DNA from 4 places in the Diaphorobacter sp. J5-51 genome. Region 3 is predicted to be linked to each of the others. Evidence: predicted binding sites of a transcription regulator. Region 3 holds the regulator's gene; each other region holds the start of a gene.
The links. The regulator sigma-54, encoded in region 3, starts transcription at its own class of promoters, with help from an activator protein. The targets are predictions, from matches to a motif close to TGGCANGNAANCTGCTTT.

Region 1: a site for sigma-54 is predicted at 1,678-1,695, ahead of OX89_RS07850 (TorF family putative porin). Genes of this name have one in related genera too.
Region 2: a site for sigma-54 is predicted at 2,011-2,028, ahead of OX89_RS02245 (pilin). Genes of this name have one in related genera too.
Region 4: a site for sigma-54 is predicted at 1,436-1,453, ahead of adh (aldehyde dehydrogenase). Genes of this name have one in related genera too.

The regions. Positions count from the first base shown of each region.
Region 1 covers NZ_JSYI01000054.1:109,469-113,013, reverse strand. Annotated here, with positions in the region: gene OX89_RS07860 (ammonium transporter) at 1-503, opposite strand, end outside; gene glnK (P-II family nitrogen regulator) at 550-888, opposite strand; gene OX89_RS07850 (TorF family putative porin) at 909-1,640, opposite strand; gene OX89_RS07845 (YifB family Mg chelatase-like AAA ATPase) at 1,859-3,397, shown strand; gene OX89_RS07840 (methyl-accepting chemotaxis protein) at 3,443-3,545, shown strand, end outside.
Region 2 covers NZ_JSYI01000017.1:16,591-20,135, reverse strand. Annotated here, with positions in the region: partial or broken gene moaC (cyclic pyranopterin monophosphate synthase MoaC) at 1-23, shown strand, start outside; tRNA gene OX89_RS02255 (tRNA-Arg) at 86-157, opposite strand; gene tfpZ (TfpX/TfpZ family type IV pilin accessory protein) at 511-1,302, opposite strand; gene OX89_RS02245 (pilin) at 1,363-1,950, opposite strand; gene OX89_RS02240 (FHA domain-containing protein) at 2,294-2,929, opposite strand; gene OX89_RS02235 (Stp1/IreP family PP2C-type Ser/Thr phosphatase) at 3,034-3,545, opposite strand, start outside.
Region 3 covers NZ_JSYI01000015.1:30,657-34,201, forward strand. Annotated here, with positions in the region: gene OX89_RS01755 (class I SAM-dependent RNA methyltransferase) at 1-484, opposite strand, end outside; gene OX89_RS01760 (thioesterase family protein) at 481-924, opposite strand; gene OX89_RS01765 (RNA polymerase factor sigma-54) at 928-2,505, opposite strand; gene lptB (LPS export ABC transporter ATP-binding protein) at 2,558-3,310, opposite strand; gene lptA (lipopolysaccharide transport periplasmic protein LptA) at 3,334-3,545, opposite strand, start outside.
Region 4 covers NZ_JSYI01000121.1:29,121-32,665, forward strand. Annotated here, with positions in the region: gene OX89_RS14840 (Na/Pi cotransporter family protein) at 1-1,221, shown strand, start outside; gene adh (aldehyde dehydrogenase) at 1,512-3,035, shown strand; gene adhP (alcohol dehydrogenase AdhP) at 3,131-3,545, shown strand, end outside.

The DNA of each region.
Region 1 (3,545 bases), on a different contig from region 3:
AAGGCGATGAACACGTATTCGGGAATGGTCGCCAGCGCACCAAAGGTTTCCTGGCTCACGCCCTTCAGGAAAAGCTTGGACAGGTCGCCCACGAATTGGCCCTCGCCGGAGAACGCGAGGCTGTAGCCATAGATGGACCACAGCAGCGACACCAGGGCAAAGATCACGAACACCTGCATCAGCACGGACAGCATGTTCTTGGTGCGGCCCAGCCCCCCGTAGAACAGGGCCAGGCCCGGGATGATCATCAGGATCACGAGCAGCGTGGAGGTCAGCATCCAGGCGGTGTCGCCCGAGTCCACCTTGGGCGCGGCGGGCGCCTCTGCCGCGGGGGTGGGTGCGGGTGCCGCAGCAGGTGCTGCGACGGGCTCGGCAGCGGGCGCGGGTGCGACGGCCACTGGCTCCGAAGCCGTTGCGGCCGCGTCGGGTGTCTGGGCCAGCGCGCCGGCGCCACCGGCCAGCAGGCTTGCACCGATCAGTAGGGAAGCAAATAGTTTTTTCATGGCAGATCTCTGGGTCGGGAGGGACGAATGCCTGTGCGGCGCGCGCTCACAGGGCTTCCTGGCCGGTCTCGCCGGTGCGGATGCGCACCACCTGCTCCAGGTGCGCCACGAAGATCTTGCCGTCGCCGATCTTGCCGGTGCGGGCCGCGCCTTCGATGGCCTCGATGACGCGTTCCACCAGCTCGTCGGCCACGGCGGCCTCGATCTTCACCTTGGGCAGGAAGTCCACGACGTACTCGGCGCCGCGGTACAGCTCGGTATGGCCCTTCTGGCGGCCGAAGCCCTTCACCTCGGTCACGGTGATGCCCTGTACGCCGATGTCCGACAGGGACTCGCGCACCTCGTCGAGCTTGAAGGGTTTGATGATGGCGGTGACCATTTTCATGATCGGTTCCTTGTCGAGAGTTAAAGGGTCTTGGTGAGGGAGACGATCAGGCGGGCCTTGTTGGCATCGCCGAAGAAGCCCTTCTTGTTGGCTCCAGCAACCGCCGCGGACAATGACAGGCCGGCGCCGAAGTCGTAGGCGCCGCCCACGCTGTAGTCCACGTAATTGGGCACGCCCAGGTCCTTGATGTCGCTGGCAAAGCGCGTGTAGCCCACGGACGCCTTCAGCGTGACGCTGGGCGCAACCTCCTGCGCAAACGCCAGGTTCAGGTAGCCCGTGTTGCGCCCGCGGTTGCTGGAGGTCTTGGCGCCCGCCCAGCCGAAGTAATCCTTGGACACGGTGTGCGAGTACTTGGCCGTGAACGGGCCGTACGTGGCCGCGCCGTACAGCTCGGTGGTGTTGCCGCTGGTGTTGCCCGGGTACACATACGTGAGCGCGCCCACATCCAGGTCCACCTCACCGGCCTTGAATTTGTAGCCGCCGTAGAAGTCGGCCTCGATGGAGTTGCCGGACAGCCAGTCCACGCTGGAGTTCCAGTTGCCCACGTAGAAGCCGCTGTCGCCAAAGCTGTAGTCGAACCCGCCCTGGATGGCCGGGTTCACGGCCTTGATGCGGTTCACGTCCTGGTCCTGGCCGCGGAACTTGTAGTTGCTGGTCAGCGACACATTGGCAGTGAGCTGGGCGCTGGCAAGGCCCGGTACGGCGACGGCCGCAAAAGCGAGGGTCAGGGTCTTGAGGGAAAAGCGGTGCATGGTTCCTCCAGTGTTGGGCGACGGTTGACACCCCCTCAATGCATGGACCGTGCCACCCCGAAATCCGCCCCGCGACGGCCTGCCGGGTACCATCCTGAGGCATACGTGCAGTCACAGGGGTTGCAGCCCGGCGCATTTCGCACCAGCCTGGTGCAGGGCGGCCCCCTGGCGCATCCGTCGCCATGGTTGCACGCACATGCCTGGGGAGATCCGTTGCGATGAGTCTTGCTTTGGTGCAAAGCCGCGCCCTGCTGGGCCTGCACGCGCCCGCCGTTACTGTGGAAGTACACCTGGCCAACGGGTTGCCCAGCTTCGCGCTGGTGGGCCTGGCCGATGTCGAGGTCAAGGAGGCGCGCGAGCGCGTGCGCTCCGCGCTGCAGAACGCCGGGCTGGAATTCCCGGCCAACAAGAAGATCACCGTGAACCTGGCGCCGGCCGATCTGCCCAAAGACTCCGGCCGCTTCGACCTGCCGATCGCGCTGGGCATCCTGGCCGCGAGCGGGCAGATCGACGCGGCCCGGTTGGACGGCTGGGAGTTCGCCGGCGAGCTATCGCTGTCGGGCCTGCTGCGCCCGGTGCGCGGCGCCCTGGCGACCAGCTTGGCGCTGCGCGCGCTGGCGCAGCCCGTACGCACGGTGCTTCCCCCCGGCAGCGCCGAAGAAGCTGCGCTGGTGCCGGGCACCGAGATCTACCGCGCGCACCACCTGTTGGACGTGGTGCGCCAGTTCGTGCCCGTGCCCCCGCCGAACGATGATGGCGCGGACGACGGCGGTTGGCAGCGGCTGCAACCCGCGCCGCCGGCCCCGGCCACCGATGGCCCGGACCTGGCCGACGTGAAGGGGCAGGCCGCGGCCAAGCGCGCACTGGAGATCGCTGCCGCAGGCGGGCACGGGCTGCTGCTCGTGGGGCCCCCGGGCTCGGGCAAATCCATGCTGGCCCAGCGTTTTGCCGGGCTGCTGCCCCCGATGGGGGTGGAGCAAGCGCTGGAGAGCGCGGCCATTGCCAGCCTGGCCGGGCGCTTCAGCCCCGCGCAGTGGATGCAGCGCACCACAGCCAGCCCGCACCACAGCTGCAGCGCGATCGCACTGGTGGGCGGGGGCTCGCCGCCGCGCCCGGGCGAGATCTCGCTCGCGCACGAAGGCGTGCTCTTCCTCGATGAATTCCCCGAATTCGCCCGCAGCGCCCTGGAAGCGCTGCGCGAGCCGCTGGAGAGCGGGCGCATCACCATCGCCCGGGCGGCGCAGCGCGCCGAGTTCCCGGCGCGCTTTCAGCTCGTGGCGGCCATGAACCCCTGCCCCTGTGGTTTTGCGGGCTCGCACCAGCGCGCCTGCCGCTGCACACCCGACCAGATCGCGCGCTACCAGGGCAAGCTCAGCGGCCCGCTGCTGGACCGCATCGACCTGCATGTGGAGGTGCCCGCGCTGCCGCCCGAGGAACTGCTGGGCGCCCCGCCCGGCGAACCCAGCGGCGCCGTGCGCGAACGCGTGGCCCGCGCGCACGAACGAGCGCTCCAGCGCCAGGGCAAGGCCAACCAGGCATTGCAGGGTCAGGAGCTGGAACAGATGGCGGCGCTGGACGCGCCGGCCGCGCGGTTCCTGCAGGCCGCGGCGGCGCGCCTGGCGTGGTCGGCGCGCAGCACGCACCGGGCCCTCAAGGTTGCACGTACTATTGCCGATCTATCGGGTTGCGAGACCGTGGGCGCCGCCCATGTGGCCGAAGCCGTGCAATACCGGCGCGCCCTGCGCGCACCGGCGTGACGCGCCACCGCTGCCCTTCCTTGTTTGAATCCTCCTGAAGATCCTATGAAAAACCTCAGCATCGGCACCCGCCTGGGAGGCGGCTTCGCCCTTGTCCTGCTGCTGATGGCCCTGATGACGGCCTTTGGCGTATGGCGCCTGCAGACCG
Region 2 (3,545 bases), on a different contig from region 3:
ATCCCCCTGGAGGTGCGGGGTGATTTTGGGCGTAAAGCCAATCGCAGCAAGCGCTAGCAGCTATGTTTTTGGGAGCGCTGAGGCTGGCCCCCGGAGGGACTCGAACCCCCGACCTATTGCTTAGAAGGCAATTGCTCTATCCGGTTGAGCTACGGGCAGTGGCAGGGCCGGTGCGGGCCGCAAGGTCAGAAATCATAATGGCTCGCTGGGGCTTCCATGCCGCCCTATAGAAGAAAGCACTCTGACGCACGCCCATTGAACTGCAAAACGACCACCTTATCGCGTCCTGGAAAACGGGCATGCCGACAATCACAAGCCTGTTGAAGGCCGTTCATCTCGCGGCTGATGCGTCAAGCGCCATCCCAGGCGCTGTTGCGACGCTGGCGTGGGATGGGGTATTCGGTGATGCCTGTGGTCCAGCACAAGCGGTTGAACAGGCGCCCTTGCAACCGCATTGCTTTGTAGATGGCACCGTTGCCCGTGTCCAGTGCAAGGCAGTTGAATTTCCATTCAGGGAACTTCGAACCCGTCTCCCGGCAAGAAACCTAGAATAATGGCTGAATCATTGAGGATCGCGACCCATTCTTGTTTTTGTTGCACAGGAAGAAAAAATGCCTTCTCCATGGACGTCTGGGTTTTTTTGAGAATTTCTTGCAAATCTGCAGATTGCTTTGGATAGTGTGCCGCGAAGTTTTTCGCTGGCCTGGCACGGCGCAGCACCCGTTCTTTTTCTACCTCGTCGTACGGTATATAGAATTCTGGCCTCTGTGAATAATCACGCCCGCCGAATATGGATTCGAAGAGCACGCTCTGGCGTTCTTCGCGGGTATTCGGGATCCGGATTCCAACGGTGATGGGGCCCTTGTGCCACCGTGGTTGGAGGGAAGGCTCCAGTCCCTTCAATGCAGCCTTGACATCGTTTTCATTGCCAAAATCAGGCATGCCGATGGCTCGAAAACGGTCCACCTCATGCACCAGAAACAAGGGCCTGGCTTGGTAAGCAGTATGAATTCCGTAAGCCAGTGCCCCCACCTGAATCACGGCAATCAAGGCGAGATCTATCAAGAGCTCACGACGGCTTTTGGATGGATTAAAGACCACCAACGTGAGAAGCGGGCCACAAACAACATCCACCCCTACCACAATGAGAAAGAGCTTCAAGCCGCCGGAAAGGTTGTGGTAAGGCGCGGGATACCAAATGCCAAATACCACCGCTGCGACCGCAAAAGCAACCGCCACCGACACAAGAAAATGGCAGGCGGCGGCTTTGGCGGCTCGATGCATGCGCAGCGAAAAATCCATATTCAAATTTCCATATAAAAAAGAGCGCCTGAGCGCTCTTTTCAGATCATGCACCGAGGCTTAACGGCATTCGGAAGGCATGTACTTTGCGGGAACTGGTGTGGCCGGAACAGTTCTGTTATTCAGGCCACGCTGAGTCGCTGCCACGTTGGTGGCGCTGGTGCAGGCCCAGTCAACAGCGCCTTGGGCGCCAGCCACGGGAATGGCACCGTTCACGTTAGGAGCCAAGTTGAATGTACGACCGTTGAGGCCGGTAGGAATACCATTCCCGGCGGTGGCTGCAAGCGCGACCGACACCACCCAGTTGGTGGCAGGGTTCGGAAAGGCAGCACAGGCTGCAGCCGTCGGAGCACCACCTGCTGCCGCGTTGAATACGCAGTAGTTGAGGACGTACTTGGAAGACTTCTGGGCCGTAGGCGTGGCATTGATGGCCGTGGCTGCGGAGGTCAGGCCTGTCGTGCTATCAGACTGGAAGGCTTCGCTCAGCGCGCTCTTGGCAGAAGAGCCAGCAATGACCGCCTCGGACACCTTGGCACGCACGGTGTAGTCTTGGTAGGCAGGCAGGGCCACAGCCGCCAGAATGCCGATGATCGCCACCACGATCATCAGTTCGATCAGGGTGAAACCTTGTTGCAGGGTACGCTTCATAAATCCTCCTCGGAATTAGGTAATAGCCCCCGCAGAGGAATCCTGCGGGTTGAGAAAACTTGAGCAGCTTCTGTGCCAACATCAGAATGCAACCAAACGTTGCAGCGCGCGACATTTTTCACCCGTTTCCCAAACCCCGCAAAGGAAAAGTCTAACCAATCGGTCACACGTCGACACATTTGTCACCCCAAGGTGTTCTACGTGGAGAACTACGCAATTCGGTCTGTTAGAGGCAGCGCGGCATTCTGCGACCCGCGGCAGCACCCCTTCTCCCATCAGGCGCTAACGGCTTTTAAAAGCGAAGCGCTAATGATCGCCACACTAGCGTTGCCCTCTGCACGCTCTAGCCCTGCACAAACTCCATCTCGGTACTGGCCAGAGCGATGCGGTCACCATTCTTGAGAGTTATGGGGTCCACTCCAATGCGCGTACCGTTCAGCAACGGAAAGTCCCCCCCCTCCACATGGGCCAGCACAAAGCCGCTGTGCCGCTTGGTGATGGAGGCCACGGCCACGCCTGGCTTGCCAATGGTGGTAACCACTTTTGTCAGAGCCACCTCACGGCCGGCGGCGGGGCCGTTCATCACCCGCACGGCGGCGCTCAGCACGACTGGCGCAGGGGCCGCAGGCTTGCCCAGCGGCGGCAACATGCCGGGCTTGAAGACCATCGTCTTCTCATAGTCATGACCAGGCTCTTCGTGCAGGAAGCGGATCTTGTACTTCCCCAATTCCACCGTGTCGCCGTTGCGCAAAGGCTGTCGCTTGATGGCCTTGCCATTGACATAGGTGCCGTTGGTGCTACCCAGGTCCTCTACTTCCACATCATCCCCATTCATGAGGAAGACCGCATGTTCACCACTGACGGCAAGGTTGTCGATGACCACGTCGTTGTAGGGGCGGCGGCCTACCGTTGTGCGTTCCTTGGTGAAGGTAACTTCCTTGATGACAACTCCATCGATCGACACGACCATTCTGGGCATGATCACTTTTCCTTATCCAAACAACTTAGCTAGTAGAGGGAAGTAGCAATTTCCGGGCACAGGCAAATGAAGCCCTGGCGGTCGGGCTGAGCTTGGCGGAAAGGTCACGAGGTGCGCAGCAGGCGCGCCATGAGGCCGCCGCGTTTTTTGGCGTCCTGAGCGAGTTGCGTTTGCGCCAGCACTACGCTGATGTTGTCCCGCCCTCCCATGGCGTTGGCCATGGCCACCATGCGCGCCGCTTTATCTTGTAGCGCAATGGGCATCCGCGCCAGTTCGGCCAAATCTGCGTCACTCAACATATCCGTCAGGCCGTCGGAGCAAAGAATGAACAAGTCACCGGGCTCGACAGGAAATTCGTTGATTTCTATATGCACGGACACATCCACCCCCAGCGCCCGTGTCACCAGGTTGCGCTGCCCCGAAACGGCTGCTTGTGCCGGCGTGAGCAGTCCCAGGTCGATCTGCTCCTGCAACCACGAGTGGTCGCGCGTGATCTGCCGCAAGAGGCCCTCGCGCCACCGGTAGCAGCGCGAATCACCGATGTGGCCGAGAATGAGCCGGTCGTCACGGAACACGCCGACGACCAGCGTGGTACCCATTCCCAAGTACTGCGGGT
Region 3 (3,545 bases):
CGCCCGAGGTGTCGATGTAGATCTGGGCGCGGTCGCTGGTCAGGTGCAGGTGCACGCGCACGTCGGGCCACTGCGTCTGCACGTCGGGGCGCACGCCGGCCTTGGCGCGGAAGCGGTCGGCCACGGCATCCTTCACGCGCAGCGCGGCGAAGTTCAGGCTCTTGAGCGGGCTGTGCTGCGCCGTCACCTCCACCTTGAAGCTCTGGCGCGGGGTGAACCAGATCTCCCAGGCCACGTCGGCCGCGGCGGCATAGATGTCGTCCTCGTTGCGGTAGGGCCGCTCGGCCAGTTGCACCAGCACACGCTGCGCCAGGCGGCTGTGCAGGTTCAGGCGCAGCGCGTCGCGCCAGGAGGCGCGCAGCAGCACGCCCGCGCGGCCCACGAGCAGGTCCTGCCCGGCCAGCCCCGTGAGGCTGTGCACCTCGTCGGCCAGATAGCCCTCCACGCCAGCGGCGCAGGGCAAAAAGAGTTGAAGCTGGTTCATTGCGGCTGTGCTGCGCGCTGCAGCAATGGCTGGAGCACGGATTCAGGAATGGGTGCGGGCTTGCGGGCCGCACGGTCGATGAAGACGATGCCGGTCTTGCCGCGCGCGATCTCGCGCCCCTGGCTCTTCTCGGTCAACCGGAAGACGAGGTCGAAGCCGTAGCGGTTGAAGTCCTGCGGCGTCATCTCCACGCGCAGCGTCTCGCCGTGGAACGCCTCGGACTTGTACTGCGCCACGATGTCGCCCACCACGGTGGACAGGCCCGCCACGTCGGCCTCGGGGTAGCCCAGCGACTTGAAGAAACGCACGCGCGCCTCGGACACGAGTCTGAGCAACTGCGCGTTGTCCAGGTGCCCGCCCTGGTTGACATGGCTGATGTAGATCTGCAGCTCGGTACTGAAGCCGAAGTGCGGGGGAAGGTCGAAGACGACGCGTGCCATGGTTCAAAGTGCCTTGCGGATGTTGGCCGGGGCGATCTTGAGCGCCTCACGGTATTTGGCCACGGTGCGGCGCGCACATTCAATGCCCTGCTCCTTGAGCATCTCGGCGATCTGGCTGTCCGACAGCGGCTTGTGCGGGTTCTCGGCCGCGATGAACTGCTTGATGAGCGCGCGCACGGCCGTGCTGGAGGCGTTGCCGCCGGTTTCGGTGCCCAGCCCCGAGCCGAAGAAATACTTGAGTTCGTAGGTGCCTTGCGGCGTGGCCATGTACTTGGCGGTGGTCACGCGGCTGATGGTGGACTCGTGCAGGCCCAGTTCATCGGCAATGTCGCGCAGCACCAGCGGGCGCATGGCCAGTTCGCCATGCACGAAGAAGTTCTTCTGCCGCTCCACGATGGCGCGCGACACGCGCAGGATGGTGTCAAAACGCTGCTGGATGTTCTTGATGAACCAACGCGCCTCCTGCAGCCGTGCCTGCAGCGCCTGGTGGCCTTCGCCACGGCCGCCGCGCAACGCACCGGCGTAGATGTCGTGCACGCGCAGGCGCGGCATCACGTCCGGGTTGAGCTGCACGCTGAAGTTCTGCTGTCCGCCGCGGCCGGTTTTCTTGACGATCACGTCGGGCACGATGATGTTGCGGTCCACGTCGGCAAAGCGCCTGCCCGGGCGTGGCTCCAGCCGCGCGATCAAGGCCATCGCGGCGCGCGTGCGCTCTTCGCTGGTGCCGCAGGCCTGCGCCAGGCGGCGCACGTCGCGCTTGGCCAGCAGGTCCAGCGGCTGGCCGCAAATGGCCAGCGCGGCCTGGATCACGTCGGGGTCGCCCTCTTCGTCCTGGTCCATCGCACGCAGCTGCAGCGTGAGGCATTCGGCCAGGCCGCGCGCGCCCACGCCCGCGGGCTCCAGGCTTTGCAGCAGGCGCAGCGCCACGGTGAAACGGTGCACCAGTTCATCGAGTTGCTCGGGGTCTTCGGTGCCCGCCAGGCTGGCGGCCAGGTCCTGCAGCGACTCGTCCAGGTAGCCGTCGTCGTTCAGCGATTCGATGAGGAAGCGCAGCGCGGCCATGTCCAGCTCGGACAGGCGCAGCGCCAGCGCCTGGCGGTGCAGGAAGGCCGTGAGCGACTCCTGGCTGCGGGCCAGCTCGGTGGCGTCCACCTCGTCGTCGCTCCCCGCGCCGGCACCGTTGCGCGCCGGGGCGTCGCCGCCCCACTCGCTGTCGTCGGGCGCCAGGTCTACCGAGCCGTCGCCTTCCCAGTCCGCGGGTTCGGCCGTGGATTCGGCGGTGGAGGTTTCTGCATCATTTTGGCTTGTAGCGCTTTCCTGCCCTGCGCTGACAGCTCCTGAATAAATAGCATCCTCGGCTTCGCGGTCTTGCTCGCTCACCGGTGCATCGGCCTGGGCCAGGCCGAACTCCTCGCGCGGGGCCTCTTCCAGCGTGCGCTCCAGGAAGGGGTTCTCGTCGAGCATTTGCTCGACCTCCTGGGCCAGCTCCAGCGTGGACAGCTGCAGCAGGCGGATCGACTGCTGCAACTGCGGTGTGAGCGCCAGGTGCTGCGAGACGCGCAGCGACAGGCCGGGCTTCATGGCCTGCAACCCACTGTCTGGTCCTGCATCGCGCCGTGGTCGCCCATCACTCTCACATGCGGAAGTGCTCGCCCAGGTACACCCGGCGCACTTCCGCGTTGTCGACGATGTCCGACGGCGTACCCTGAGCCAGCACCTGGCCGTCGCTGATGATGAAGGCGTGGTCGCAGATGCCCAGCGTCTCACGCACGTTGTGGTCGGTGATCAGCACGCCAATGCCGCGCGCCTTGAGAAAGCCAATGATGCGCTGGATCTCGATCACGGCGATCGGGTCGATGCCGGCGAAGGGCTCATCCAGCAGGATGAAGCGCGGCTGCGTGGCCAGCGCGCGCGCGATCTCCACGCGCCGGCGCTCGCCGCCCGACAGCGCCAGTGCAGGCGACTTGCGCAGGTGGTCCACGCGCAGTTCCTGCAGCAGCGCGGTCAGGCGCCGCTCCACCTCGGCGCGCGGCAGGGAGCGGCCGGCCTCGTCGGTCTGCAGCTCCAGCACCGCGCGCACGTTGTCTTCGACATTGAGCTTGCGAAAGATCGAGGCTTCCTGCGGCAGGTACGACAGGCCCAGCCGCGAGCGCCGGTGGATGGGCATGTCCGTCACGTCCTGCCCGTCGATGCTGATGCGGCCGCCGTCGCTGCGCACCAGGCCGACGATCATGTAGAACGACGTGGTCTTGCCGGCGCCGTTGGGGCCCAATAGGCCCACCACCTCGCCCTTTTGCACGACCACGGACACGTCCTTGACCACCTTGCGGCTGCCGTAGGACTTCTCCAGGTGCAGCGCCTCCAGGCGGCTGACGCCTTCGCTCATGCGCGCATCGTCCAAGGCCGCGCTCACTTCGCGCCGTCCAGGCTGGGGCTGGTACGCAGCGCGGGCGGCTCGGTGCGCACGGGCGGCGTGGCGCTGGTGCCCGATGCAGGCTCCTTGGGCGCGAGCACCGCCCGCACCCGGCCGCCCGGCGTGCCGGCAGTGGCGCCAGCGGGCGCGGTCTTCTGCCCGTCCACGGTGAACACGTCCGTGAGGTTGTTGTAGACGATGAGGGCGC
Region 4 (3,545 bases), on a different contig from region 3:
CTGGGTCCGCAGGCGCTGCCACCGCTGTCCAGCGACCTGCCGGGCCTGGCGCTGGCAGTGCTCATCGGCCTGGGCATGACGGTGGTGCTGCAGGCCTCGTCGGCCACGCTGGCGGTGGTGCTCACGGCCGTGGCGGGCGGCTCGCTGGCGGTGGAAGTGGGCGCGGGCGTGGTCATCGGCGCCAACGTGGGCACCACGCTCACGGGCATCCTGGCCGCCATCCACGCCACTTCCAACGCGCGGCGCCTGGCGGCGGCACACGTGCTGTTCAACGTGGTGACGGCCGCGGCGGCCCTGGCGCTGCTGTCGCCCCTGCTCGCGGCCATCCACCACCTGGGCGTATGGCTCACGGGTGAGGGAGACGCAGTGACGCAGCTCGTGATCTTCCACACCGCGTTCAACCTGCTGGGCGTGCTGCTCATGTGGCCGCTGTCGGGGCCGCTCGCGCGCTTTCTGCTGGCACGCTTTCGCTCGGCCGACGAGGACGTGGCCCGTGCGCAGTTCCTGGACCACAACGTGGCCGCCGTGCCCGCGCTGGCCCTGCAGGCGCTGCGCCGCGAGATGGCGCGCGTAGGCCACCTGGCACTGCAGCTGGCGTCGGATGCCACCCGCATGGCGCCCGTCGCCCTGCCCTGGCAACCGGCCGGCGCACAGGCCACGAGCCAGCTCACGCGCCAGTTGCAGGCGCTGGAGCAGCTGCAGCAGCAGGTGGGCGCGTTTGTGAGCGACGTGAGCCGCCAGCCGCTGTCGCGCGACGTGGCCGACCAGATGCCCGAGCTGCTGCGCATTGCGGGCTACTACGACACGCTGGCGCGTGTCATGCACCAGGTGGGCCAGCAGGCGCTACGCGTCACGCACCCCGCAACGGTGCCGCCCACCACGCCCGAAGGCCACCCCCTGGCCGCGCTGCCCCTGGCCTTCACCGCGGCGCTGGATTTTTTTGCCGCCGCTGATCCCAAGGCCCACGACCTGGACCAGGTGAACACCGCTCACGCCGTCTTCGACGCGGCGTACGAAGCCGCCAAGGCCGCCGTGCTGCGCGCGGGTGCCCAGGGCTTGCTGGAAGTGACGGCCGCGCACGAGTGGACGGGCCTGCTGGGCGACCTGCGCCGCGCCGTGGAGCAGGCCCACAAGGCCGCGCAGCATCTGGCAGCCCTGCCGCGTCTCAAGCCCACCCCGCCCGCCAACGGCCCGGCAAGCGTTACGCCCGGTGCCGAGTGACCCGCAGCGGCGATTCAGGCAAAAAGTGCCTGCAACGCCCTTGAATACAGCGCGAGAAGCTATGTAAAACATAGCACCCTGAGCCCTTCAGCACGACTGCACCTTCAACGGGTGTTCCGTCATGGGCCGGCGCACTGTTGCGTTATGGCACACGGCTGCGCCGCTGCGGCACAGCCGCGGCACGCCCCACCGCCCCTCCCCTCTGCAGCCGTTCTGGCACGGCGCTTGCACTGAGGCACTGCCGCCGCCGCATCGGCGGCATTCCTTCACAAGCACTCAGGAGACACCACATGAACATGGCCGAAATCGCCAGCCTTGGCATCGCCAACCCCTACAAGCAGCAGTACGGCAACTACATCGGCGGGCAGTGGGTGGCGCCCGTGGACGGGCAGTACTTCGAGAACATCTCGCCCATCAACGGCCAGAAGTTCACGGCCGTGCCACGCTCCAACAGCAAGGACATCGACGCCGCACTGGACGCTGCGCACAAAGCCAAGGCCGCGTGGGGCCGCACCTCGACCACCGAGCGCGCCAACATCCTGAACCGGATCGCCGACCGCATGGAGGCCAACCTGCTGCAGATCGCCGTGGCCGAGACCATCGACAACGGCAAGCCGCTGCGCGAGACCATGGCGGCCGACATTCCGCTGGCCATCGACCACTTCCGCTACTTCGCCGGCGCCGTGCGCGCGCAGGAAGGCGGCATCAGCGAGATCGACGCCGACACCATCGCCTACCACTTCCATGAGCCGCTGGGCGTGGTCGGGCAGATCATTCCGTGGAACTTCCCCATCCTGATGGCGGTGTGGAAGCTCGCCCCCGCGCTAGCTGCGGGCAACTGCGTGGTGCTGAAACCCGCGGAGCAGACGCCCGCCTCCATCCTGGTACTGATGGAGATCATTGGCGACCTGCTGCCGCCGGGCGTGGTCAATGTGGTCAACGGCTTTGGCCTGGAGGCCGGCAAGCCACTGGCCTCCAGCAACCGGATCGCAAAAATAGCCTTCACCGGCGAGACCACCACGGGCCGGCTCATCATGCAGTACGCCAGCCAGAACATCATTCCCGTGACGCTGGAGCTGGGCGGCAAGAGCCCCAACATCTTCTTCGAGGACGTGATGTCCGCCGACGACGGCTTCTTCGACAAGGCGCTGGAAGGCTTTGCGATGTTCGCGCTGAACCAGGGCGAGGTCTGCACCTGCCCCAGCCGCGCGTTGATCCAGGAATCGATCTACGAGCGCTTCATGGAGCGCGCGCTCAAGCGCGTGGCCGCCATCCAGCAAGGCCACCCGCTGGACAAGAACACCATGATCGGCGCCCAGGCCTCGCAGGAGCAACTGGAAAAGATTCTTTCTTACCTGGACCTGGGCAAGCAGGAAGGCGCCCAGTGCCTCATCGGCGGCGCGCGCAACACCGCCCTGGGCGGCGACCTGGCCGGCGGCTACTACGTGCAGCCCACGGTGTTCAAGGGCCACAACAAGATGCGCATTTTCCAGGAAGAGATCTTCGGGCCCGTGGTCTCGGTGACCACCTTCAAGACCGAGGAAGAAGCGCTGGAGATCGCCAACGACACGCTCTACGGCCTGGGCGCGGGCGTGTGGAGCCGTGATGGCGCGCGCGCCTTCCGCATGGGCAAGGGCATCCAGGCCGGGCGCGTGTGGACCAACTGCTACCACCACTACCCCGCGCACGCGGCATTTGGCGGCTACAAGCAGTCGGGCATCGGTCGTGAGAACCACAAGATGATGCTGGACCACTACCAGCAGACCAAGAACCTGCTGGTGAGCTACACCCAGCAGCCGCTGGGCTTCTTCTAAGCCCATACAGCGCCCCCACTGGCCGTCCCAGCGGGGGCGGCTGGTGCACGGGGGCTCCCCTTGCGTTCATTTGCACAGAGAAGGAGGTTTATCCCATGCCAGCCAAGACAATGAAAGCCGCCGTGGTCCGCGAGTTCGGCAAGCCGCTGACGATCGAAGAGGTGCCCGTGCCCACCCCCGCCGCCGACCAGATCCTGGTGAAGATCGAGGCCTCGGGCGTGTGCCACACCGACCTGCACGCCGCCGAGGGCGACTGGCCCGTCAAGCCCAATCCGCCCTTCATCCCGGGGCATGAGGGCGTGGGCTTCGTCGCCGCCGTGGGCGCCAACGTCAAGCATGTGAAGGAAGGCGACCGCGTGGGCGTGCCCTGGCTGCACTCGGCCTGCGGCTGTTGCACGCACTGCCTGGGCGGTTGGGAGACGCTGTGCGAGTCGCAGAGCAACACGGGGTATTCGGTCAACGGCGGTTTTGCCGACTACGCGCTGGCCGACCCCAACTACGTGGGCCACC